2 regions of the Citricoccus sp. NR2 genome follow, and region 2 is predicted to be linked to the other one. Evidence: riboswitches for the same ligand, from Rfam matches in the RefSeq annotation. Region 2 holds a riboswitch; the other holds the start of a gene.
What was found. Region 2 has a riboswitch for glycine ahead of gcvP (aminomethyl-transferring glycine dehydrogenase). Riboswitches for the same ligand answer to the same signal wherever they lie in the genome.
Positions count from the first base shown of each region.

Region 1: it holds a riboswitch for glycine, as region 2 does, so the genes downstream of both, O1A05_RS02010 (DUF5058 family protein) here and gcvP (aminomethyl-transferring glycine dehydrogenase) in region 2, are expected to answer to the same signal.

Region 1 covers NZ_CP115154.1:424,585-436,338, forward strand. Annotated here, with positions in the region: gene O1A05_RS01970 (AMP-binding protein) at 1-1,518, opposite strand, end outside; gene fabG (3-oxoacyl-ACP reductase FabG) at 1,502-2,269, opposite strand; gene O1A05_RS01980 (GntR family transcriptional regulator) at 2,468-3,163, shown strand; gene O1A05_RS01985 (acyl-CoA thioesterase) at 3,201-3,611, shown strand; gene O1A05_RS01990 (hypothetical protein) at 4,027-4,809, opposite strand; gene O1A05_RS01995 (hypothetical protein) at 4,964-5,296, opposite strand; gene O1A05_RS02000 (amidohydrolase) at 5,296-6,513, opposite strand; gene O1A05_RS02005 (hypothetical protein) at 6,510-7,286, opposite strand; gene O1A05_RS02010 (DUF5058 family protein) at 7,325-8,074, opposite strand; glycine riboswitch at 8,216-8,309, opposite strand; gene O1A05_RS02015 (hypothetical protein) at 8,487-8,840, opposite strand; gene fbaA (class II fructose-bisphosphate aldolase) at 8,856-9,878, opposite strand; gene O1A05_RS02025 (alpha/beta fold hydrolase) at 10,084-11,448, shown strand; gene O1A05_RS02030 (TspO/MBR family protein) at 11,502-11,754, shown strand, end outside.
Region 2 covers NZ_CP115154.1:2,978,921-2,990,674, forward strand. Annotated here, with positions in the region: gene gcvP (aminomethyl-transferring glycine dehydrogenase) at 1-1,946, opposite strand, end outside; glycine riboswitch at 2,148-2,246, opposite strand; gene O1A05_RS14015 (inositol monophosphatase family protein) at 2,317-3,222, opposite strand; gene O1A05_RS14020 (hypothetical protein) at 3,366-4,547, shown strand; gene ligA (NAD-dependent DNA ligase LigA) at 4,662-6,992, opposite strand; gene O1A05_RS14030 (amino acid permease) at 7,107-8,384, shown strand; gene O1A05_RS14035 (protein phosphatase 2C domain-containing protein) at 8,377-9,132, opposite strand; gene O1A05_RS14040 (adenylate/guanylate cyclase domain-containing protein) at 9,132-10,346, opposite strand; gene O1A05_RS14045 (PH domain-containing protein) at 10,343-10,936, opposite strand; gene O1A05_RS14050 (biotin--[acetyl-CoA-carboxylase] ligase) at 10,939-11,754, opposite strand, start outside.

The sequences.
Region 1 (11,754 bases), 760 kb from region 2:
GACGGCTTTCACCTCTGGATGCCTCCCCATAAGGACTTCCACCTCTGAGGGGAAAACGCTCATACCGTTGACTTTGAGCATTTCCTTTTGCCGTCCCAGATAGTGCAAAGTACCGTTAGCGGATAATTTTCCGATGTCGCCGGTAAAGATCCATCCGTCTACGAGCGTCTGTTCTGTCTCTTTAGATTTCTGCCAGTACCCGAGGAAATTTGACGGTGAACGCAAGACAATTTCACCGACCTCACCTTGGTCGACGAGGTCCCGATCCTTAGAATCAACGATCAGAAAATCGGTTCCCGGCATGGGAAGTCCGACGAAGACTGGCTCGTTGAGCAGATCGAAGTCGTTGTCCTCCAATCCTGTCGTAAAAGTATTGGAAGTATGGGATTCGGTCATCCCGAAGCTTGACTCCCGTAGTATGCTTCCCCCACCTGTAGCGTCTTCCCACTGGCGACGAATGTCGATGGAGAGTTTTCTGGTGAACGACATTGCTCTGAGATGGCGAAGACTCCCGAGTTGCCGTTGCGGACTGCCGGCCAAAGAAAGTAGCTCGAGGTAACTCTCAACAACACCGCTCATTGCCGTTACCTTGAACGTCTCGATTGCTTCGAGCACAGCTGGCGCGTCCCACCGGGCCATTAGGACTATCGTTGCCCCCGCATACAAGGGAGCCAGAATGCCGTTGTTCTCACCCGAGATCCAGAAAATCGGAGTGAAGGCGACTACGACTTCGTCAGATACCGACTCTGCTCCGCTTATGCCCCACGCAAGTGCACAATTATGCGCGGCCACTACCATGTTGGCTTGGGTATGCATGCAGCCCTTCGGAACACCTGTCGTTCCGCCTGTGTAGTTAAGAGCGGCAATTGCCTCCGGGTCCGTTGCGCCGGAGGATATCGGCTCCCCCTGAGTTAATTCTTGCCAGGCGTCGTCGTCTTTCCCTGTGAAGTCGCGGCTCAAGAACGTTGGAACCCGAACTGTTGGTGTTTCTGGTACCAATGAGGACACGTCAATAAACCGGCGGGCCCGGACTGTGTTGAGTTCTGCGGCCTCAACAAGTTCATAAAGATAATCCGCGCAAATGAGGACCGAGAGACCAGCGTCATTCGATTCGAATTCGAGCTCGCCACGCTTGAACATGGGATTGATCGGAACATGGACCATTCCCGCTTTGAGGGTGCCAAGCATCAGCACAATGAACTGCGGGCAGTTGGGCAGAAAGACCCCAATCCTGTCACCCGCTGTCGCCCCTATTGAAATGAGCCATCCTGCGAAGGAATCACTCCAATCATCCAGCTGGCGATAGGTAATCTCGGTCCCATAGAAGTTAATCGCCGTTCGGTCCGGCGCGGATTCCACGTTCGCCTGAAAAATCTCGATGAAAGTCCGGCCGTTGAGTTCTCCAGGAACTTCTCGAGGTATATGCGGGGGCCACAGGTGCGTCTGCACATCTCGGAGTTCCGAGGCTTTTGCTTCAGCCTTCTCAGCCCAGCCGTCCAAATCAAATGTTGCGGCCACCAGAAACCTCCACAACAATTCCAGTCACATATGCAGCCAGATCTGAGGCCAAGAATAGAGCGGCATTGGCGACGTCACGAGGATCACCCGCGCGGCCCAACGGGATGTCCTTCTCTCGCTCAGCGAAAATATCTGCCGGCATTGCCGCCGTCATCGCCGTCTTAATCAGCCCCGGCTGGATCGCGTTGACACGGACACCTCTGAATCCGACTTCCTTGGCCGCCGACTTTGTCAGACCTACGATTCCTGCCTTTGCGGCGGCATAGTTCGTTTGCCCAATGTTTCCGACTTTGCCTGAGATCGACGACAGGTTCACGATCGACCCGCTACCTTGCTCTCGCATGATCGATGCAGCTGCGCGCGTGCCAAGCCAGCAACCGCGCAAGTGCACTTGAATAACTTGGTCGAACGCATCCGCAGTCATTTTGCGCATGGTCGCGTCGCGGGTGATCCCCGCGTTGTTGACCATGACATCCAAAGATCCATACTTACTTTGAACACTCTTCACGAGGTTCTCGATGTCAGCTTCCTTCGTTACGTCAGCGGCGATGGCAATAGCTTCATGACCTTCAGCACGAAGCTCGGTGGCAGCAGCTTCGGCTGCATCCGCGTTGATGTCTGAAATAACGACCGAGGCGCGGTTCTCCGCGAAAACTTGCGCCATCGCTCGACCAATTCCCTGTGCAGCTCCAGTTACAACAGCCGCTTTACCGTCAAGAAGATTCATGTCTAACCCATCCAGTCTGATCATCGAAGAAGGATCGCCAGCGTATGCCAGCTCACACCATGCTGGCATATATGATATATTTAGACAAGATCGACAGGAGAGTTCATCAGATGAGCTCCTGTTCCAACGGGGGGTCGACCGAACCCCGAACGGGGCGCGTGAGGTACTCTGTATATTTAATATTGCAGGCTAGTTCTCCGTTGACAGAAAGTGACAGGCGCCATGGCCTTACTCAGTGGAAACACCGCTTCCTTTCAGAAAAAGCAACTCAGTAACCACATTGCAGAACATATCCGCGCTGAAATCTTGGCGGGGAACTTCTCACCTGGGGAATTCTTGCGTCTCGACGAGGTTGCCAAAGATCTCGGCGTGAGCGTAACCCCGGTGCGCGAGGCCTTCATGGCCCTCAGTGTGGAAGGTTTCGTTCGCCACGCAGAACGGCGCGGTTTTCTGGTAACGCCACTGAATTACACGGACTTCGAGGACCTCTACACGTTGCTGGCGCAGGTCGCCGGTCGTCTTTCCGAACGAGCTGCGAGCGCAATGTCCACGGAAGATATCACCGAGCTCGAGTCGGTACATGATCGAATGAAAGAAGCGGCCGAACAATCTGATCCCGCCGAAGTCGAGCGCACGAACGACGAGTTTCACCGTGTGATCAATCGGGCAGCCAATTCTTCCAAGCTAGCCTGGATCCTACTGAGTATCTTGAAGTACGTTCCGAAACGCTTCTATGCCACGATTCATGGACTAACCCCAATGTTGCTCGAGCAGCACGAACGGATACTCTCTGCAATTCGCGATAGGAACCCAGCAGAGGCCTATGCCGCAATGTATGAGCACGAGAAGATTTCGATGAGATCCGTGTTGGAACACCTTGACCAGCAGGGTCTGTTCAGCAATCAGACCATCCAATAGACACGTCATTCCCCTAAACGAGACGAAACCGGTAATAGTGACAGCTCAGGAATTCAAAGCTAACGTCCCACTTCGATGGTCCGACCAAGACATCAATGGGCACGTCAACAACGCGAAGATCGTCACCGCCATCGAAGAATCACGGATCTTCTGGCTCAACAAGGAAGCTGCTACCAAAGGGCTCACTTCCTTCAACGTACCGAAAGTCGTCGTCTCGCTAGAGGTCCAATACAAAAGACCCGTCTCCGGAGTGGATGACCTCACCATCTATATCTGCACGGAGAAGATCGGCAACACATCGTTCACCCTGCGCTACCGTGGCGAGCAAGATGGAAAAGTAGCATTCATCGCTCGAACCGTTCTCGTGACGCTCGATCGCGAGACTCAGAGACCACGAAGGCTCGACGAAAAAGAAATCGCCTACCTGCGGAGCTACACAGCGGAATAGGCAGTCTGATTTTCCGGGAAGCGTAACGATAACCGACCTCGACCTCTGCGTTCCAACCTCCAAGCATGGGTTTTAGCCAGGCTTGGCGTCAGCTCGGCTACCCGGTCCAGGTCGACCGGCGCATCGTCTACCCCACCGCCTTTTGGACGGAAACTCAGGGTCTGATAGACCACAGAGCTGGCAACCGCGAACCAGGCGAAGGTGTTGACTTCCACGAAGTCGTCGCCGCTCTCCCCGGTGGGCGGAGACAGCGAACTGCCCCACTTTCTCATCGTCGCGCCAGCACCTCGGGCTCTTCGGGCAGCAGGGGCGGTTCAGGCTCCATCAGATTCTTGCCGATGATCGACATCAAGGCTCCTTGGTATTCACGGGTTTTCAGGGTGCGGATCTACCAGCCAGTCTATCGGCGCAGACCTTACTGGCCCTCTTCGGACAGGGTGATGTCGCGCCAGGCGTCCCGACGTTCCCCATCGGCCGACGTGTCTTCGGCGAGCGCGGTGATCAGACCGTCGAGCTCTTGCGCGTCATAGGGAGGTTCGGCGTCGGCGTCGCTGGCTTCGTAGCCGAAGGTCTGCACCACCATGGAGGTCGCATCTTCGGAGCAGGTGATGTAGGTGTGGGTGACCAGCGATTTTCCTTCACCCAGGGCACCGGAGTTCACGTACTCGCTGATGCCCTCTTCCCCCTCGCGCACAGCCTCGCCGGCCGCCACGGGTGCCTCGCATTCCGCGAGGGGCGTGGCCGGATCGTCGGCGGTGTACACCTGGGTGCTGCCCGAGCGAATCTCGGCCGGATTCACCCCGGTGGTGAACGAGCAGCCGAATCCCTGGGCCCCGGAAATCTCCGGCTCGGCGGGCCGCAGTTGCACCGGCCCCATGTCGCTGGTGCTCGTCGTGTTCAGGTGCTGGGCGGAGAAGGTCAACAGGTCCTCACCCCACATCTCGTCCAGGCAGGCTTGCACGGCGGGCTGTTGCAGAGACTCCCCCATCAGCTCAATGACGGCATGCGGGTCCGCATCAGCAGCAGGCCCGTTGGACGCGGAGGAACTTCCCGCCGACGCCGTCCCCTCGGCCGTTGGTTCCATCACCGCCGAGGGGTCCTCCTCGATCCCCGAGCTGCAGCCCGCGAGGGCGAAAACGGCGACGGCGGTCAGCGCGAGACCACGCAGCGCGCGTGACTCGATCGTGCTCAGTGACATGGGGTCCTCTCTGCATTCGGCATCGGCCGGAACCACTACTGATTCCGAACCTCCGGCCAGGATAAACCCGGACGCCCTCGCGAGACGGACATGTAAAAGATCCGCGGAAATTTTCTCAGGTCGACCAGACGTGTCAAAACCCTTGCCATGTTTCTCAGAGCTGGTCGAGGGTGAGCACCGGGATCACGTGGTACGCCGGCTCCTCATAGGGGTGTCCGGCCAACATAGCCTCGACGATCTGGCGGGCGCGGCTGCGCGGTGCAACCACTTCGATTCGGTCTTCCGCCACTTGCTCTGGCTCCCCCACGGCACCGATGGTCGGCTGGGCACCGGCCAGGGGCGTGAACCGGCCGGTGCCCGAGGTGGACCAGGAGCATCCGCGGTAGTCACCGATGCGCCCTGCGCCGGCCTCATCGAGCACACGGCGCACGGCGTCGGAGTCATGGTGGGGCACATAGACCACGATGACGACGAGAGGTTCTGTCATCACTTCCCCAGTTTGGACAGGATGGCCGCGAGCGCGGCGCGGGTTCCGGTGGTCAGCGTGGGCTCGATCTCCGGGGCGAAGAACGGCGAGTGGTTCACCGGCACGTCGGGGGCGTTCAGGGTGTCCTGACTGTGCCCGCCGAACATCCAGAACACGCTGGGCACCTCGATGGCCTGGGCCAGAGCACCAAAGTCCTCGGACCCCATCAGCGGTGCCACCTCGGTGACGGCATCCTCACCCAGCTCGGACCGCAGTGCGGCCATCACCTGTTCGGTCTCCTCCGGGTCGTTGTAGTTGCGCGGGAAGGCCGAGATCTCTTCGATGATCGGTTCCGGCGCTCCCGACACCGCGGCTTCTCCCACGATGATCCGCCGAATCGCCCCCAGCACCGTGTCGCGCACCTCGGGGTCGAGGGTGCGCACGTTCAGCGAGAACTCGGCGGTGGCTGGGATGATGTTCTCCTTCAGTCCCGCGTGGAACGTCCCCACGGTGACGACGGCGGACGCCCGCGGGTCCACCTCGCGGGACACTACCCCCTGCAACCGCGTGATGATGTGCGCCCCGAGGACGATAGGGTCAATGGAGTCCTGGGGTTGCGAGCCGTGGGAGCCTTTGCCGCGCAGGGTCACCTTCCAGGAGTCCGCCTGCGACATGGCGTCCCCCACGGAGTAGGTGATGGTTCCTGCCAGACCGGGCATCACGTGCTGGCCGTACATCACTTCAGGCCGAGGGGCCTTGTCCCAGAGCCCGTCCTCCACCATGGCCTTGGCGCCGGCTGCGGTTTCTTCGCCGGGCTGGAAGATGATCACCAGGGTGCCCGACCAGGCGTCGCGTTGAGCGGCGAGCACCCGCACTGCGGTCACCGCGGTGGCGATGTGGGTGTCGTGGCCGCAGCCGTGCATCACCGGCACCTCGGTGCCGTCATCGAGCGTACCCCGCGCCGTCGAGGCGTACTCGACGCCGGTCTCCTCGGCGATCGGCAACCCATCGGTGTCGGCACGGAAACCAATCACCGGGCCTCCCCCGTTGCGCAGGATTCCCACCACCCCGGTGCCGCCGGAGCGGAAATGCTCGATGTCGAGCTCGTCGAGGATCCCCTCGATACGCGCCGCCGTGTTGTGCTCCTGCATGGAGAGTTCGGGTGCGGCATGGAGCTCACGGTAGAGCTCATGCATCTGGCCAATCAGTGCGGAATCAATGTCGGGAAGACGGCTCATCGTTCGGTAACCTCCTGGTCGGCATGGCGGGAATCGGTGTCAGCATCATTGTCGTTCTCAGCGGCGGCCGTGTCTGCCCCCGCGGAACGGTTCCGCAGGAACCAGGCCAGCGCGGCGGTGGCAAAGACCACGATAAAGGTCCCATAGAACGCCATCGCTGGGAACATCGGGATAATCACAAAGGTCATCACGGTGGCCAGCGCAAAGGCGATCACGGTGGTGCGTGGCGCCTTCTGCGAAACGATCGCCTGGATCAGCACCCCGCCGAGCACCGACGGCACGATGAACGACTGGATGACGCCGATGACGTCGGTCGGGATGATGCTGACCACCCAGGTGCCCAGAATGCCCACGAAAATCAACAGCGAGAGCAAGTGCACGACGACGGCGCCGCTGATCGCCATCAGCGCGGCGAGCTCACCTCGCCGAGTGCCGGCTTTCGCGCCCACGGTGGTCTGCGCCATCATCGCTGCGGGCAGCAGCTTGTTGGAGATGTTGCCGATCATGAACACCTGGTACATGGCGGACTGGCCCAGGATCGGAAAGTAGGTCAGCGGCTCCACGATCCACAGCACACCGAACACCGCGGCCACCGCGAGGAACGCGGTGAGAATGCGGGTGGTGTTGAGATCGAGTCCGGCGAAGAACACCAGGTACAGCGGAGCCGACAGCGAGACCATCAGCCCGATGATCATCGTGATCCGGCCCCAGCGGGCGGTGGTGCGATCGAAGGTGGCCAGCGCGGGGCTGGACTGTTCAGCGGAGAGTGTCATGGGGAATCATCCTTGAGAAGTTCAGGGAGCCGGCGGGCTCAGGCCGCGGGGAACCACTGGAGCTGGGTGCTGGTGTAGGCCATGGCCAAACCGGCGATGATGGCGAAGCCGAGGGACCATTCGCGGATCCAGCGCCGATGCAGGCGGGCAGAGAGGAACAGGCAGATACCCACCACCAGAGCAGAGGTGATGAAGGCGATCACGTGCGTGCCCGACTTGGGCAGCTCCGCGAATCCGAGGCTGAAGAAGGCGCCCAGCAGCGCCGCTCCCGGGATAATGGTCATCACCAGCGGGCTGACCTGGCGCATCTTGCTGTCGCCGCGCTTGAGGATCGGGGTGAGGATCAGGGTGCTCAGAATCCACATGGCCCCGCCGAGGCTCATGGCAGTGAACGCGACGGCGAACACTTCCTGGGTGTAGGTCGGCCCGCCGAGCTCCGCGCCCATGGTGCCGGCCGCAATGGCGGCGGCACCGGTCTCAAAGGAGACGGAGCCGATGAGGCCGATGCGCATCAGGGTGGCCGGGGTGCCGAAGATGGCCAGCAGGGCGACCGCGACCAGCGCTACTGCCAGGGAGGGGCCGATCGAGGTGATCGCGCCGGTGCGGAAGGAGGTGCGCAGATCGGCCGAGGACATCCCGACCTCGGGGGCGACTTTGCGTGCGGCGCGCACGTAGATCAGGGTCTGGACGATGATCACGGCGAAGACGCCGAAGGCCAGCACCCACAGCAAGGGCGTATTGGCCAGCGCCAGCACATTCGTCGAATCGGCGTTCGTGGCAAGGGTCATGGGAGGCTCTTCCGTGTTCGGAGAATATGAACAAGAACGTTGCGAGCCCCTCTGTTGCTAACCTGAGAGATTGGCGGCTGAGGATGGGCCGCTTGCCCCGTCGGTGAGACGCGTTCAACGCGCCTGCTCTCCAGAGTCCGCACGGTCGCTACTGTCCGGGTGCCTGAGAGTTTTTCGGGCAATTGCTCCTTCGGCGCCCCTGCTCAACAGCAGGGATCTCTCCAGCAGCGATGTGGCGGATTGATGATCAGCATACACCGAATTATGGCGTGCGTCACACAATTATTTTTCCGCTGATAATCCGTACCACACCAGCGGATACCCTCGTTGGCGCAAAATCCAAGATAAACAGCGAGGTCGAGAGCCCGTGACGAGCCCCCGACCTCGAGAATCTATTATTTCAGCGCAATGTTCAGCGGACGTCAGGATCCTGTTTCTTGGTCTCGGCAGAGAGCTCCTCGGCACGGCGCAGCCAGTCGTCATGCTTCTGCGCCTGGTCGTCGCGCTTCTGCGCACGGATCTCGAGACGTTCGAGCCGGGCCTCCAGCTCGGCACGGACGTTATCGTCCCCACCAGCACCAGCCTCGATCGCTCCGGAACCGACCTGGGATTCCAGTTTCTTGACGCGCTTCTTCAGCTTCTCCAGCTCTTCGGAGGAACCGCTTCCCGGTAGATCACGGCCGGTCAGCGTTCCGACCACCATCGTGATACCCCAGACGATGATCGCCACAATGGCGATCCAGGCAAACCAAGGAATCATGCCCATCGTCGATCCACCTACTTACTTGATGCTCTTGCCGGCCGAGCCCAGGTTCTGGCACGCCTCGACGATGCGTGCAGCCATAGACTCTTCGGCCTTGGCACCCCAGGTGCGCGGATCGTAGAGTTTCTTGTTGCCGACTTCGCCGTCGACCTTCAGCACACCGTCGTAGTGGGTAAACATGTGCGCCACCACCGGACGGGTGAAGGCGTACTGGGTATCGGTGTCGATGTTCATCTTGATCACACCGTAGGAGACGGCGTCGGCGATTTCCTGCTCGGTGGAGCCGGAGCCGCCGTGGAAGACCAGGTCGAAGGGGCGATCCTTGCCCAGCTTGGCACCGACCTCGCGCTGGATCTCGTCGAGGATCTCCGGGCGCAGCTTCACGTTGCCGGGCTTGTAGACGCCGTGCACGTTGCCGAAGGTCAGCGCGGTCAGGTAGCGGCCGTTTTCGCCGGAACCGAGGGCCTCCACCGTGGCCATGCCGTCCGCCACCGAGGTGTAGAGCTTGTCGTTGATTTCGTTGGCCACTCCGTCTTCTTCGCCGCCGACCACGCCGATCTCGACTTCGAGAATCTGGTGGTTGTCACGGGTGCGGGCCAGCAGATCCTGGCCGATGCGCAGGTTCTCTTCCAGCGTCTCGGCCGAACCATCCCACATGTGCGAGTTGAAGAACGGGTCGCGGCCAGCCTTGACCTCGGCCGCGGAGGCCTCAAGCAACGGCATGACGAAGCCGTCGAGCTTATCCTTGGGGCAGTGGTCGGTGTGCAGGGCAATGTTGACGTCGTAACTCTTGGCCACTTCGCGGGCGAAGGCCACCATGGCCAGTGAGCCGATGACCATGTCCTTCACAGACGAACCGGAGAAGTACTGCGCGCCACCGGTGGAGGCCTGGATGATGCCGTCCGAACCGGCCTCGGCGAAACCACGGATCGCCGCGTTGAGGGTCTGGGAGCTGGTGACATTCACCGCCGGATACGCATAACCGCCGTTCTTGGCGGAATCGATCATCTCTGCGTACTTGTCCGGGGAAGCGATAGGCATGGAGGTCTCCTTGATCAGATCGTCGACGATTCCTTGTCAGTCTATCCAGAGGAGCCCTCAATGTAGACCGCTCCGGTGTCCGCGACGCCAGATCCAGATACCCGATACCGAACGACGCAGGTAGACGCGAACGTGACTTGTCGGTAGCGTCGGGGACATTGTGTCGTGAGCTGCGTCACATCTACGCCGGAGAAGAGGTTCCCTGATGCCCCCACACATCCAGCACTCTGCCCGCACGAACAGACGCGCCCGCTGGCGCACACTGGCCGGAACGGCGGCAGCCTTCGCGCTGATCGCCACCGCGCTGCCCACCGCACAAGCGGATGAGGTTGTCTCCGACACAGAGGCGCCCCAGGATGCCACGGCTCCTCAGCCGGACGCCGCAGCACCGGCCCAGCCAGCACCTCAGATGCTCGACACCGATGGCCCTGACGCCCTGCCGTCCGCGTTCTATGCGCAGCCGGAGACCCTGCCCGCCTCACCCGGCGAGCTGATTCGCCAGGAAGACGCCGACTTCTTCCTGGGCCCGACTCGCGCCGTCCGGCTGGGTTCGTCCGCCACACGCATCATGTACTCGTCCACCACCTCCCACGGCGAGCTGGTCGGCGTCACCGGCACCGTGCTCGAATCCAAGAGCAGCTGGCAGGGAGAGGGCCCGCGCCCGCTCGTCACGTACGCCGTCGGCACCCAGGGCGCAGCCAATCAGTGTGCCCCCAGCGTTCAGGGCGAATCAGGGACCAACTACGAGTCCGCCGCGGTCAACGCCTTGCTGCTGGCCGGCTACAACGTGGTCGTCACCGACTACATCGGTCTCGGCACCGCAGGCGTTCACACGTACATGAACCGTCTCGACCAGGGACACGCTGTGCTCGACGCGGCGCGCGCCGCCACGCAGGCGGGCATTGACACCATCGACGCCGAGTCTCCCGTTGCCGTGGTCGGATACTCCCAGGGCGGTGGCGGCGCGGGTGCCGCCTCGGAGCTGGCCGACGACTACGCTCCGGAGCTGCCTTTGACGGCTGCCGTGGTTGGAGCACCCCCGGCTGATCTTCACCAGGTCGCGGCGAAGATCGACAACTCTATCTACTACCCCTTCCTCGTGTTCGCACTGGAGGGATTCAGCGATCGATACGGCATTGATCGCAGCAGCATCCTGAACGAAGACGGCGAGCAGCTTTTCGATGAGATCGCGTCCAAGTGCACCCTGCACGCACTCTTCTCCAGCACCCCCGTGGATTCGACGACACTGACACAGGATGGTGCGTCCTTCACCGAGGTCGCCCAGCGCGCACCCTTCGACGAGATTCTGAACGCCCAGAAGCTGGGCATCGACGCGGCTCCGGCGGTGCCGACGCTGATCAACCATTCCCTGACCGACGACGTAATCCCCTACCGCACAGGACGAGAACTAGCGGGACGCTGGTGCTCTGCGGGAACTGAGGTCACTTTCCATCATTCGCTCATGCCGACTCATCTTGGTGGATATGCGGGGTCGTTCGTTCCGATGCTGACCTTCTTGAACCGTCAGTTCGCTGGGAAATCCTCGTCGAATCACTGCTGGCAGTTCTGATGATCCGACGCTGAAAGGTGGCTCAAGGCCGCGGTCCGTGATGCGATGAAGTTATGGAGACCGTTGCCGGCAATACTGACGCCACATCGCACAGCTCCCAGCACCGGCATCCAGCACTGACGGTCACGATGTTGATCGTATTCCTGCTGGTTCCGCTGCTGGTGGGCTTCGTCGGCAGCCTGCTCACCGCAGACCAGGTCGACGGCTGGTACGCCTCGGCCAATCAGGCCCCCTGGACGCCGCCGAACGCGGTGTTCGGTCCCGTCTGGACGGCGCTGTACCTGACCATGGGTTTCGCAACCTGGC
Region 2 (11,754 bases):
ATGATCGCGGCCAATTCCGCACCGTGCTTGTCGATCTTCGCGTCGAGATCCTCAGCGTCGATGGTGCCGTCTTCGGCGGTTTTGACGACGACGACGGACATCCCGGCCAACACAGCCGAGGCAGCATTGGTGCCGTGGGCCGAAGCCGGGATCAGGCAGATGGTGCGCTGGCGGTCGCCGTTGGCGTCGTGGTAGCGGCGGATCGCCAGCAGACCGGCGTATTCGCCCTGGGAGCCGGCGTTGGGCTGCACCGAGATCCCGGCGTAACCGGTGATCGCCACCAGCTTGGCTTCCAGATCGTCGATCAGCTCGCGCCAGCCCTGCGCCTGGGATGCCGGAACGTAGGGGTGGATAGACGCGAACTCGGGCCAGGTAATGGATTCCATCTCCACGGCGGAGTTCAGCTTCATGGTGCATGAGCCCAGCGGGATCATGGTGCGGTCCAGGGCGAGGTCACGGTCCGAGAGGGTGCGCAGGTAGCGCATCATCTGGGTCTCGGAGGTGATGGAGTGAAAGATCGGGTGGGTGAGGTAGTCCGAGGTGCGGCGCAACGCCTCCGGAATCGCGGAAGACTCGCCGTCGGACTCCCCTGCCGCCAGCTCCACACCGAAGACGTCGGCCAGCGTGGACAGGTGCGCCTCGGTGGTGGTTTCGTCCGCGGAGATGCCGATGCGGTCTGCGGCGAAGCGGCGCACGTTGATGCCGGCGGCTTCGGCGTCGTCGAAGACCTGCTGTGCGGAGGTCTCATCCTTCAGCTCGACGACGATCGTGTCAAAGAAGCTCTGCGAGGCCAGCGTGTATCCGCCCGTGGTCAGCGTGGCGGCCAGACGGCTGACCTGTCGGTGGGCGTGCTGTGCGATCCGCTTCAGGCCGGAGGGGCCGTGGTACACGGCGTAGAGTCCGGCGCAGATGGCCAGCAGTGCCTGGGCGGTGCAGATGTTGGAGGTGGCCTTCTCGCGGCGGATGTGCTGCTCGCGTGTCTGCAGGGCCAGGCGATAAGCCGGACGGCCCACGTCATCGGTGGAGACACCCACCAAGCGACCGGGCATGGAGCGCTCCAGGCCCTTGGACACAGCCATGTAGGCGGCGTGCGGGCCACCATAGAACAGCGGCACACCGAAGCGCTGGGTGGAGCCCACCGCAATATCGGCGCCCTGCTCCCCCGGTGCCTGAATCAGGGTCAGGGCCAGCAGGTCGGCGATCACGGTGATCATGCCGCCGAGTCCCTTCACCTGGGCGAAGAGTGCGGTGTGGTCCACCAGGGAGCCGTCATTGGCGGGCTGCTGGACGACGATGCCGCACAGTCCCACGTCGTTGATCTCGGTCAGCAGCTCGTCGCTGAGCCCGACAGACAGATCGACCACGCGGGTCTGGGCTTCCACCGCCCGGGAGCGGGTCTCGATGACGGCGAGGTTCTGTGGGAACGTGTTGGCGTCCACCAGGATCAGCCCATCGGCCTTGCGCTTGTTGGCGCGGCGCATCATCAGCACGGCTTCAGCAGCGGCGGAGGCTTCATCGAGCAGGGAGGCGTTGGCGATGGGCAGGGCGGTCAGGTCCATCACCATGGTTTGGAAGTTCAGCAGGGCTTCGAGGCGCCCCTGGGAGATTTCCGGCTGGTACGGAGTGTACGCCGTGTACCACGCCGGGTTTTCCACCACATTGCGACGGATCACGGCGGGCGTGACGGTGTCGTAGAAGCCCTGCCCGATCATCTGGGTGCGCTGGATGTTGCGGGAGGCCATCCGGCGCAGCTCGCCGAGGACCTCGGTCTCATTCGCGGCCGGCAGGTCCAGGGGTGTGCTCTGGCGGATGGACTTCGGAATGGCGGTGTCGATGAGCGCCTCGAGGCTGTCGTAGCCGAGGGTCTGCAACATCATGGTCGCGTCATCGGGTGTGGGACCGATATGGCGGTCGGTGAACGGGGCCGAAGGCACGGTCTGAGTCATGATCGAAACTCTCCAGGGATCTGTCGGATCGGTTGCAACGGTGCGTACGACGACGAGGCCACGCCGTCTCAGCGAGTCACTGATCCTCCCCACCCTGTTGAATAACCTGAGAGTTTGACCGGGTCGCGTGTTTACGCAGGACCGGCTTGCACCGTCGGTGAGTCGTGTCCGTTTCCGAACGCAACTGCTTTTCAGAGGTGCCTCGTGATGGCGGTACGGAGACCTGAGAGTTTCCCGGGGAGGGGTTGCTCCTTCGGTGCCCGCCCCTGGTGTGGTGCGGAGCTCTCCCACCATCCGTCAGCGGCGCGGTTGTCGAATGTGAGGTTCGACAACCCCTTCCAGAGTACCCGAAATCCGGGTGCGTGGTCTCTCAGGCGTGCGGATGGCCGGGTGCGTGCGGCATCTCGGCCAACGGACGACCAATGTCCCCGGCGATCATCCAATCGGGAGTCTCGCTCGATTCCGGCCACTGAGGGCGGCGTACGGGCACACCGGCTTCTTCAGCAATGAGTGCCCCGGCCGCCCAGTCATACTCCTGCGTCCCGTACTCGGCATAAGCGTCCAAGGTGCCGTCGGCCACCATGCACAAATCCAGCGCCGCCGAGCCGATCCGGCGCAAGTCTCCGAATTCTGCCAGCAACTCCGAGAGGACCCCGATCTGGAAGCGGCGCCGTTCCGCGTCGTAGCCGAATCCGCTGGCCAACAGTCGACCGGACCGTCCCAGAATCGGCCCGCTCAAAAGCTGCGGCTCAGCCGGGTGGCTGGCAATGCCCACCATCTCATCGGCGCCTGGAGTCTCGGCGATACCGAACGCGCCGTTGCCCCGAGAGGCGTACCAGATCCGTCCCAGGGCTGGAGCGACGACGGCGCCGGCCAGCCAGTCCCCGTCCGGTCCAGCAACGGCCACGGACGTGCAATAGTGCGGGACTCCCCGAATGAAGTTCGTGGTCCCGTCCAGGGGGTCGATCGACCATCGATAACCGGTCGGATTCTCCGGACGCGTCGAGCCGTATTCCTCGCCGTAGATTTCGTCGTTCGGCCGGTATCCGGTAATAACCCTGCGCACGCTCTCTTCGGCCTGGCGGTCGAAATCTGTCACCCAGTCCGAGCCCGACGACTTGGTCTCCGCGCCCAGGTCAGATTGCTGCAGGGGCAGCACCGTACGCGGTCGCGACGCGAGCACGTCGGCCCCGGCGCGCGCCGCGGCCCGCGCCACCGTCAGCAGCGTGGACAGTGCCGGTGTGTTGGCAGTTGGGGCGTCGGAAGACGGAGTCATGGCTGAGTTCCTCCAGAACAGGGCGAAAACGGGCAGGATGTGCAATATCGCCATCCACTTCGTGGCTCAGTCTACTGATCTCAAGGCATCCAGTTCGGAGTGACCGTTGAGCGCAGATAGCTGGTGTACCAGCGAATGCCTAGATGGAAGGCATTCTGACGTCGTCGAACGCCTACCTGAAGACAGGTTCCGGCGTGGCACAAGCTGGTTCTGAGGCTGCTGCGAATTCTGGCCGGTGGATCAAGCTCACCAAAGATTCCTCACAGAATCTGAAACTCGGCACTGCGATGAAAGGCTCCTCAGACGGACTCAGTCGAGCCATCGTGACCGGAGACAAGGGCAAGATCACGAATATTCTCGAATACGTGAATCCCAGTTCCGCAGGACCTATCCTCACCAACCCGGCGATTCTTTCTGGGGCCGCAGGAATCATGGCGCAGTTTGCCATGCAACAAACGATGGACGAGATCACCGACTATCTACAGACCATCGACGAGAAGGTTGACGATATTCTGCGGGCTCAGAAGGACGCCCAGATTTCTCAACTGATCGGTGTCGGCTCGACCGTGGACAGTGTCATGACGCAGCGCGAACACACGAATCGTGTGTCGGATGTCATGTGGTCCAAGGTCCAAGGTGCTTCAGAGACGGTTGCAACGGTCCAGGGATATGCGTTGCGCCAACTCGATGCTTTAGCCGAGAAGCTAGAAAAGAAACAACACCGCGTCGGAGAATTAGCGGATGTCGCAAGTACAGCGACCGGTTCCGTTGAAGAATGGCTGGCCATTCTTGCTCGTTGCTTTCAACTCTACGATGCCCTAGCCATCTTGGAACTAGACCGAGTCATGGATGCAGAACCGGCAGAGCTTGAAAGCTACCGCAAGGGACTCAAAGCCGCACGGGATCGACGTCGCACACAGATCGCTGGCACCACCGGCAAATTGCTCGCCCGAATCGACGCGGTTGCGAAGACAGCGAACGACAAGACCTTATTGCGTCCGTTCAAAGCCGGTGGCGCCGTTCGTTCCAGCAACGAGGTCGCAACCGACATCATCATCTTTAACGAACGCATCGGAATCGATTCATCCCGCGACGACATCGCGGCGAAGCGATGGGTGGCAGCCGTCGCCGAGGCACGTGATAAGACCTTCGAAACAGGCAGCGAGGGCGTTGATGCCGTTCGTCGCTTCGGAGTCAGAACCTTCGGGAGTGCGAAGGCGGCAAAAGGTCGCTTGAATCGAGCCATCTCAGACCGGATCGCACAACGTCGGTCGGACAAAGAAGACGGGAAATCAACCGATCTGGATTTAGAGCCCGGGCAGTAAGCAACGCAGTTGTCGCAATTCTTGCGACAACTGGCGAGTGCGCTTCAAAGCGTTGCAGTCGTTGAGAAACTGAACTTGTAAGAAATCCTGACAGGTTGCTTCGCTCACAACCGTCTATACCGACCCTTCGTCCACGCCACTAGGACCGTTCTTCAGCAACGCGGTGAAACCGTCTTCGTCGAGCACGGTGAGTCCCAGCGATTCTGCTTTGTCGAGCTTGGAACCGGCGTTCTCACCAGCGACCACGAAGTCGGTCTTCTTCGACACCGACCCCGAGGCTTTACCGCCGCGGGAGATGATCGCTTCCTTCGCCGAGTCGCGGGTGTAGTTCTGCAACGACCCCGTGACCACGACGGTCAGTCCCTCGAGCGTCTTGGCGACGGATTCATCCATCTCGTCTTCCATCCGGACCCCGGCCGCGGCCCAGCGCTCAACGGTGGTGCGATTGACCTCGTCACGGAACCATTCGGACACGGCGTCGGCGATCGTCGGGCCCACGCCGTCGACGTCGGACAGTCGCTGGCGGCCGTTCTCCGCATCCAGGGCGGTGGCCTGCAGCTGCGGCAGGGAGCCGAAGGCACCGGCGAGCGCGCGAGCGGCGGTGGGGCCCACGTGGCGGATGGACAGTGCCACCAGCACGCGCCACAGCGGCTGGGACTTGGCCTTCTCCAGCTCGTCGAAGAGCTTCACCGTATTGGCGGTGGGCTTTGAAGGGGTCTTAGCGGTGGCCTTGGTGTAGAAGTACGGCACCAGCTCCCATTTTCCGGTGCCCTGGCCTTTGCTACGCTTCTCCCGCCAGACGCGCACTTCCGCGAGGCGCTGCTTGAGCTCCTCGTCGCCGTCAGCGGCCAGGTCGAAGAGCTGCGCATCGGCGGTGATGACGCCCTCACCAGCGGGCTGGACGTGTCCATGATTCTCGGCTGGGTCCTCTCCCGGGCCGTTAGTGAGCCAGGTAGCGGCTTCCTCCCCCAGCGCCTCGATGTCGAAGGCGCCGCGGGATCCTGCGTGCTCGATGCGCCCGGTGAGCTGCGCCGGGCAGCGGTGGGCGTTGAGGCAGCGAAGGTCGACGTCGCCTTCTTTGGCTGGCGCCAACGGTTCACCACATGACGGACAGTGGGTGGGCATCACGAAGTCGCGCAGTTCGCCGTCGCGTTCATGCTGTTCGCGCAGGGGCAGCACCGGTCCCACGATTTCGGGGATGACGTCTCCGGCTTTGCGCAGCACGACGGTGTCGCCGATCTTGACGTTCTTAGCCCGCACCACGTCCTGGTTGTGCAGAGTAGCCATCGAGACCGTAGACCCGGCCACCAGCACGGGCTCCATCACGGCGTACGGCGTCACTCGCCCGGTCCGTCCGACGTTGACCTTGATGTCGAGCAGCCGGGTGTGCACTTCTTCCGGCGGGTACTTGTAGGCGACCGCCCAGCGTGGGGTGCGGGAGGTGTGACCGAGCTGGGCCTGGAGGCCGAAATCGTCGACCTTGATGACGATGCCGTCGATCTCGTGGATCAGGTCGTGGCGCTGCTCTCCGCGCTCAGCAATGAAGTTCAAGAGCTTGGCCAGTGGCGCTGAGGATTCCGGCTCGATGTCGGTGTCGCCGGGCACCAACAAGCTGTAGGGGCTGGTGGGCAGCCCCCAGGCGGCCAGCTGTTCGTACGCCTCGTGTTGAGAGCCGACGCTCAGCCCCTGCTGAGCGCCAATGCCGTGGACGAACATGGTGAGCGGTCGCTGAGCGGTTTGCTCCGGGTCCTTCTGTCGCAGGGAGCCAGCCGCAGCATTGCGCGGGTTGGCGAAGGGCGGCAGCCCGGCTTCGGCGCGCTGGGCGTTGAAGTCGCGGAAGTCCTGGGTGCGCATGAAAATCTCACCGCGCACTTCCACCTCGGCGGGGATGTCTTCCCCGGTGAGGGTGGTGGGGATGTCTTTGATGGTGAGCACGTTGTGGGTGACGTCTTCACCGGTGACGCCGTCTCCACGGGTGGCGGCGCGCACGAGTTCACCGTCGCGGTAGAGGAGATTGATCGCGAGCCCGTCGATTTTGACTTCGGCCAACCAACTGGGCTTCACGCCAGGGCGGATCTGCTGCAGGGAGCCGGCGGCACGATGGAACCAGGTGCGCAGCTCGTCCAGGGAGAAGACGTCCTCCAGCGAGTACATCCGAGCCAAGTGTTCCACGGGGGCGAACGCGGAGGACACATCGCCGCCGACTTCTTGGGTGGGCGAATCGTTGGAGACGATCTCCGGGTGCAGCGCCTCGAGGTCTTCGAGACGGCGGAAGAGGTTGTCGAATTCGGCGTCGGAAATCTCCGGGGCGTCATTCTGGTAGTACGCGGTGCGATGGTGGCGGACCTCTTCCATCAGCTGCTCGTAATTTTCGCGCAACTGCTGGTCGGGAATGTCCTGCTCGCGGGGTGTGGAGATCGACTCGTTCGTGTTCTCGGTGCTCACCCGTCCCAGCTTAGCGCGGATGTCTCGACGGTGATCCGCGGCAAAGTCGCGTCATCCTCGTCGATCGTGGTCTACTGAACCACGACCTCGCACCACCACCGCCAGGAGTCCACCATGTCCTCCCCAGACCAACCCGCACAGACTGCGCAGGAGACCGCTACCGCAGCGGCGCGCTGGAACCGTTTCGACAGCAGCTGGACCATCAGCTTGTTTGGCACGGCGGTGGGGGCCGGAATCCTGTTCCTCCCGATGAACGCTGGGCTGGGAGGATTCTGGCCGCTGTTGGTGGCGACCCTGCTGATCGGTCCGATGACGTATTTCTCCCACCGCGGGCTGTCACGGATGGTGGTGGCCTCGCCGAATCCGGATCAGGACATTACCGGGGTGGTCCGCGATTATTTCGGCGAGAATGCCGGACGTCTGGTCACCGTGTTGTACTTTTTGGCCATCTACCCGATTGTGTTGATCTACGGGGTCGGGATCACCAACACGGTGGACTCGCTGATGGTGAATCAGCTGGGGATGGAGCCGTGGCCACGCTGGCTGTTGGCGGCCGTGCTGGTGCTGGCCATGTCCGTCGTCATGTTGGCCGGGCAGCGGGTGATGCTGGTGGTCACCCAGTGGATCGTCTACCCGCTGATCGTGGTGCTCTTTGCCGTCACCCTGCTGTTGATCCCCTTCTGGAGCTTCGATGGGTTCGGGGCGTTCCCGGCGATCGGAGATTTCTCCATGGCGCTGTGGCTGATGCTTCCGGTCCTGATCTTCTCGTTCAACCATTCCCCGGCCATCTCGCAATTCTCGGTGGCACTGCGGTCCCGCTACGGTCACGCCGCCGCTGACAAAGCATCCTCCGTTCTGAGGGTGACCGCGGTGATGCTGGTGCTGTTCACCATGGGGTTTGTGTGGTCGTGCGTGCTGGCGCTGGGTCCAGATGGCTTGCAGGCGGCGAAAGACGCCAACATCCCGGTGCTCTCTCATCTGGCCAATGAGATGGGCATCCCGCTGATCGCGTGGTTGGGTCCTGCGGTGGCCATCACTGCTATCGCTTCCTCGTTCTTCGGCCACTGGCTAGGTGCGGCCGAAGGCGCTGCGGGCGTCGTGACCACCATGGTGGACCGCCGCGGCAGGTTCACGGAACGCGGCGTGCGCATCGGGGTGAGCGTGTTCTTGATCGTCACGACCTGGCTGGCCGGGGTGCTGAATCCCAGCATCCTCTCGCTCATCGAATCACTCGCCGGGCCGGTCATTGCAGCGGTGCTGTACCTGATGCCGATGTACGCCATTCATAAGGTGCCTGCGCTAAAGCGCTTCCGTGGTGCGGCGTCGAACGTGTTTGTGGTGATCGCCGGAATCGTGGCGGTGGGCGGTATCCTGCTCAGCTTCTTCAGCTGAGAATCTCGACGATGATCACGGTGATGTTATCGCGGCCGCCGGCCTCGTTGGCCTGATCCACCAGGTCGTGAGCGATCGCGTCGAGGTCGTCACCGGAGGATATGGCCCAGGCGAGGTCGTCGTCGGAGACTTCGTTGGTCAGCCCATCCGAGCACAGCAGGAACCGATCACCGGGTTCGGGACGTAGCACGGCCACGTCGGCAGCGATGTGGGGGCTGGTGCCTACGGCCCGGGTGATCACGTTGCGATCAGGGTGGGTCCGGGCTTCTTCGGCGGTGATGATGCCGCGGTTGACGAGTTCCTGCACCGCAGAGTGATCCTCGGTGATCTGCACCATCTGATCCGCGGCAGCCTGGTACCAATAGGCGCGGGAGTCACCGATATTGGCGACGGCGAGCGCGTGCTCTCCGGCGGGGTCGTCGTGCCGGATGCCCGCCAGCATGGTCAGGGTGGTCCCGGCTCGACCTTGTCCGGCTACCAGCACCGAGGTATTAGCAGAGCCGATCATCGAGCGCAGCGCCTCCAGGTCCATGTGCTGGGGTGGGTCGGCCGCGATCATGTCTTGGCGCATTTCGCGCAGCGCCTGCACGCAGCTGCTGGAGGCTACTTCCCCGGCGTCGTGTCCGCCCATGCCGTCGGCCACAGCGAAGAGGTCGTCCATAACGAGCAGGGAGTCTTCGTTGAGCTCGCGACGCAGGCCCACATCGGTGGCAGCACCGGCGCGATACCGATAAATCTGCGAGGTCATCAGTCGACCTGCAACCCTTCGCCGGAGCCACGCAGCAGCATGGAGGGACGGATCTCTCCGAATCCGCGCACGCTGCGCGGGGGCTGCGGGATGAGCAGATAGCGCTCGTCTTGGCTCAGGGTGTTTGCAGTCAGCTGGTCTACTAGCACGGTGCCGGGGTCGGCGATGGAGGTCAGCCGTGCGGCAAGGTTCACGGTGGGCCCGTAAATATCCCCCAGGCGGGAGAGCACTCGACCCCAGACCAGCGACACTCGAGCGGACGGCAGCACCGGATCTTCGGACATCGACTTAGCCAGAGCCAGGGAGATTTCGGCGCCGGCTTCGGGGGTCTCCGCGTTGAAGAGCACTTCGTCGCCCACGGTCTTCACCAGGCGGCCGCCGCCCACCGAGATGATCTCGGCGCACTTGGACTCGAAACGCTGCACCATCTGGGCCAGGGTGCGCTCGGACATCTGGCGCGACAGGGAGGTGTAGGAGACCATATCGGCGAATCCGACGGCGCGGGCCAGGGGCAGCGGGGCGTCGTCTTCGGTACCGTCGCGCCCGGCTTCGGAGGCATCCAGGCCAGCCTGGACACGCACCGTCAGTCGCTGCAGTGCGGCATTGAGCTGGCGCCGGTAAGAGTAGGTGAGCACTTCCTCCATGGTCTCCATGACCTGGGGAATCAGCTTCACTACCTCCCGGCGGGCCTCCGGGTCGCTGAAACGCTGGGAGCTGATCTTGTCTTCGACCAGCGCCTCGATCTGCCAGACGACCATGCGGTCGGTCATCTGTCCGATGGAGCGGGCCACCGAAATGGCAGTTTCCTCATTGAGGACGTCGCGGCGCACCAGGTCGATCACGCCGGACATGGCGTCAACGTCCTGATCAGTGAACACGCGCTCGTGCTCACCGACGTTCGGGAAGCCCAGGGCGCGCCAGAGTTTGCGGGCCGAGACCAGGGAGACGCCGAGCCGGTTGGCCAGGTCGCGGCGGGTCAGCAGGCGCGGGCCGCCGATGAGCTCCTCGTCCAGCACTCGGATGGCCTGAGTCCAGGTGGCCGGGTCCTCGGCCTGAGCCAGTTCTTCAGCGACCTTGCGAATGTCGGCCGGCTGAGGATCGACGTCGGGTGAGCTCGCCCCGGGTGGGGTGGTCGGCACCACGGGCAGCGGAGCCGTCGGATGCGGGTCGCGCGGCACGGCTACGTCGTCTGCGTCGTCGTGTGACTCGGTCATCGTCTCACCCCCGGATCAGAGCTGTGGTCGTGGAAATTTTGATATGAAGCGGGGCCGTTCGGCGCGACTCCTGGGTAACCATATCCGTAGCGGGCCCGCACGGAGTAGAGCTCAGCTTCGAGCAGCTGGGTGAATCGTTGAATTTCGGGGAGGTTGCGCAGCGTCCACACGTGGCCGGAATAGGACCACAGTTGCAGGTCCCCCCGGCGAGCCCACCGTTGGCGCCGGCTCTGGCGCATCTGCACGCGCTCGATCGCTTCCAGGGTCAGCCAGCGACGTTGTACCCTGAGCCACCCGATACGCTGCGACACTCGAAGCGTGGTCAGGTAAGTGACCCGGGTCAGCCAACGCCACAGCGGGCGCACGGCACCGAAGAACAGCAGCAGCCCCAGCACAAGATAACCGGTGATCTGCCAGGCACCGCGGTAATCACTCACCCAAAACGGCAGATCAGGACGGGAGAGGTACCCCTGCCAGATGCCCGCGGCCAAACAGAGCACGATTAACCAGATGGCCGGCTTCAACAGCCCGCGGGCGTGCGTCCGGGTGCGCACACGGACCTGCTCGCCCGGCTGCAGACGATGCGCCATGGTCACTCCCCTGCCCTGTGCCCTTCGTTCTGGTCATACATATTGGTCTTGCGCGCGGCGCCCTCCACCCGGTCCGACACTACTGGCGGATGCTGCGGCCGGAGGTGGACCACGTCGGCAGCTGATACCTCGTAGGTCTCACCCGTCACTATCTTTCCACGAATTCCGGCACTTTCGTCGATGGTCGCCGAGGATTTCGACGCGTTGTCGAATTCGGGGGCACTCACCTGCTCGACCTCGATCAGCAGCGTCCCCGACTCCCCCAAACCGGAAGCGGCCCCCACCAGCGTCACGCCACCGGGCAACTCGGCGCGCACGCGCTGGCCCAGCGTGTGCATCACCGGACGCACCCGCGCCACCGGGTTAGGGCTGCGAGCGAGATGATCGACGGCGTCCAGCACGGTGCCACGTAAGGTTTCAGCCAGGCTCGGCGAGTCCGGCACCTCGCCCGGTGCCATCCAGTCGCTGAGCGCCACGGCCAGTTCGCTAGGGCGGTGGCCCGCGCTGAAATCCCGGTTCAGTCCGATCCCCAGCACCACCCCGCTGGCATCACGGGTGACCTGGGCGAGAATGCCGGCGAGCTTGCGCCCGGTGCCGTCATCGTCGTAAATCATCACGTCATTAGGCCATTTCACGGAGGCGGGCACACCCCAGCCGCGCACCACCTCCACCACGGCGGCGGCAACACTCAAGGTGATCCAGGGCCAGCGCTGCGCCGGCAGCGGTGGGTCTCGGCGGGCGGGACGCAGCAGGGTGGACACGGCCACCGATTGTCCGGGTTGGGCTTCCCAGTTCCGCCCGTTGCGCCCGCGGCCTGC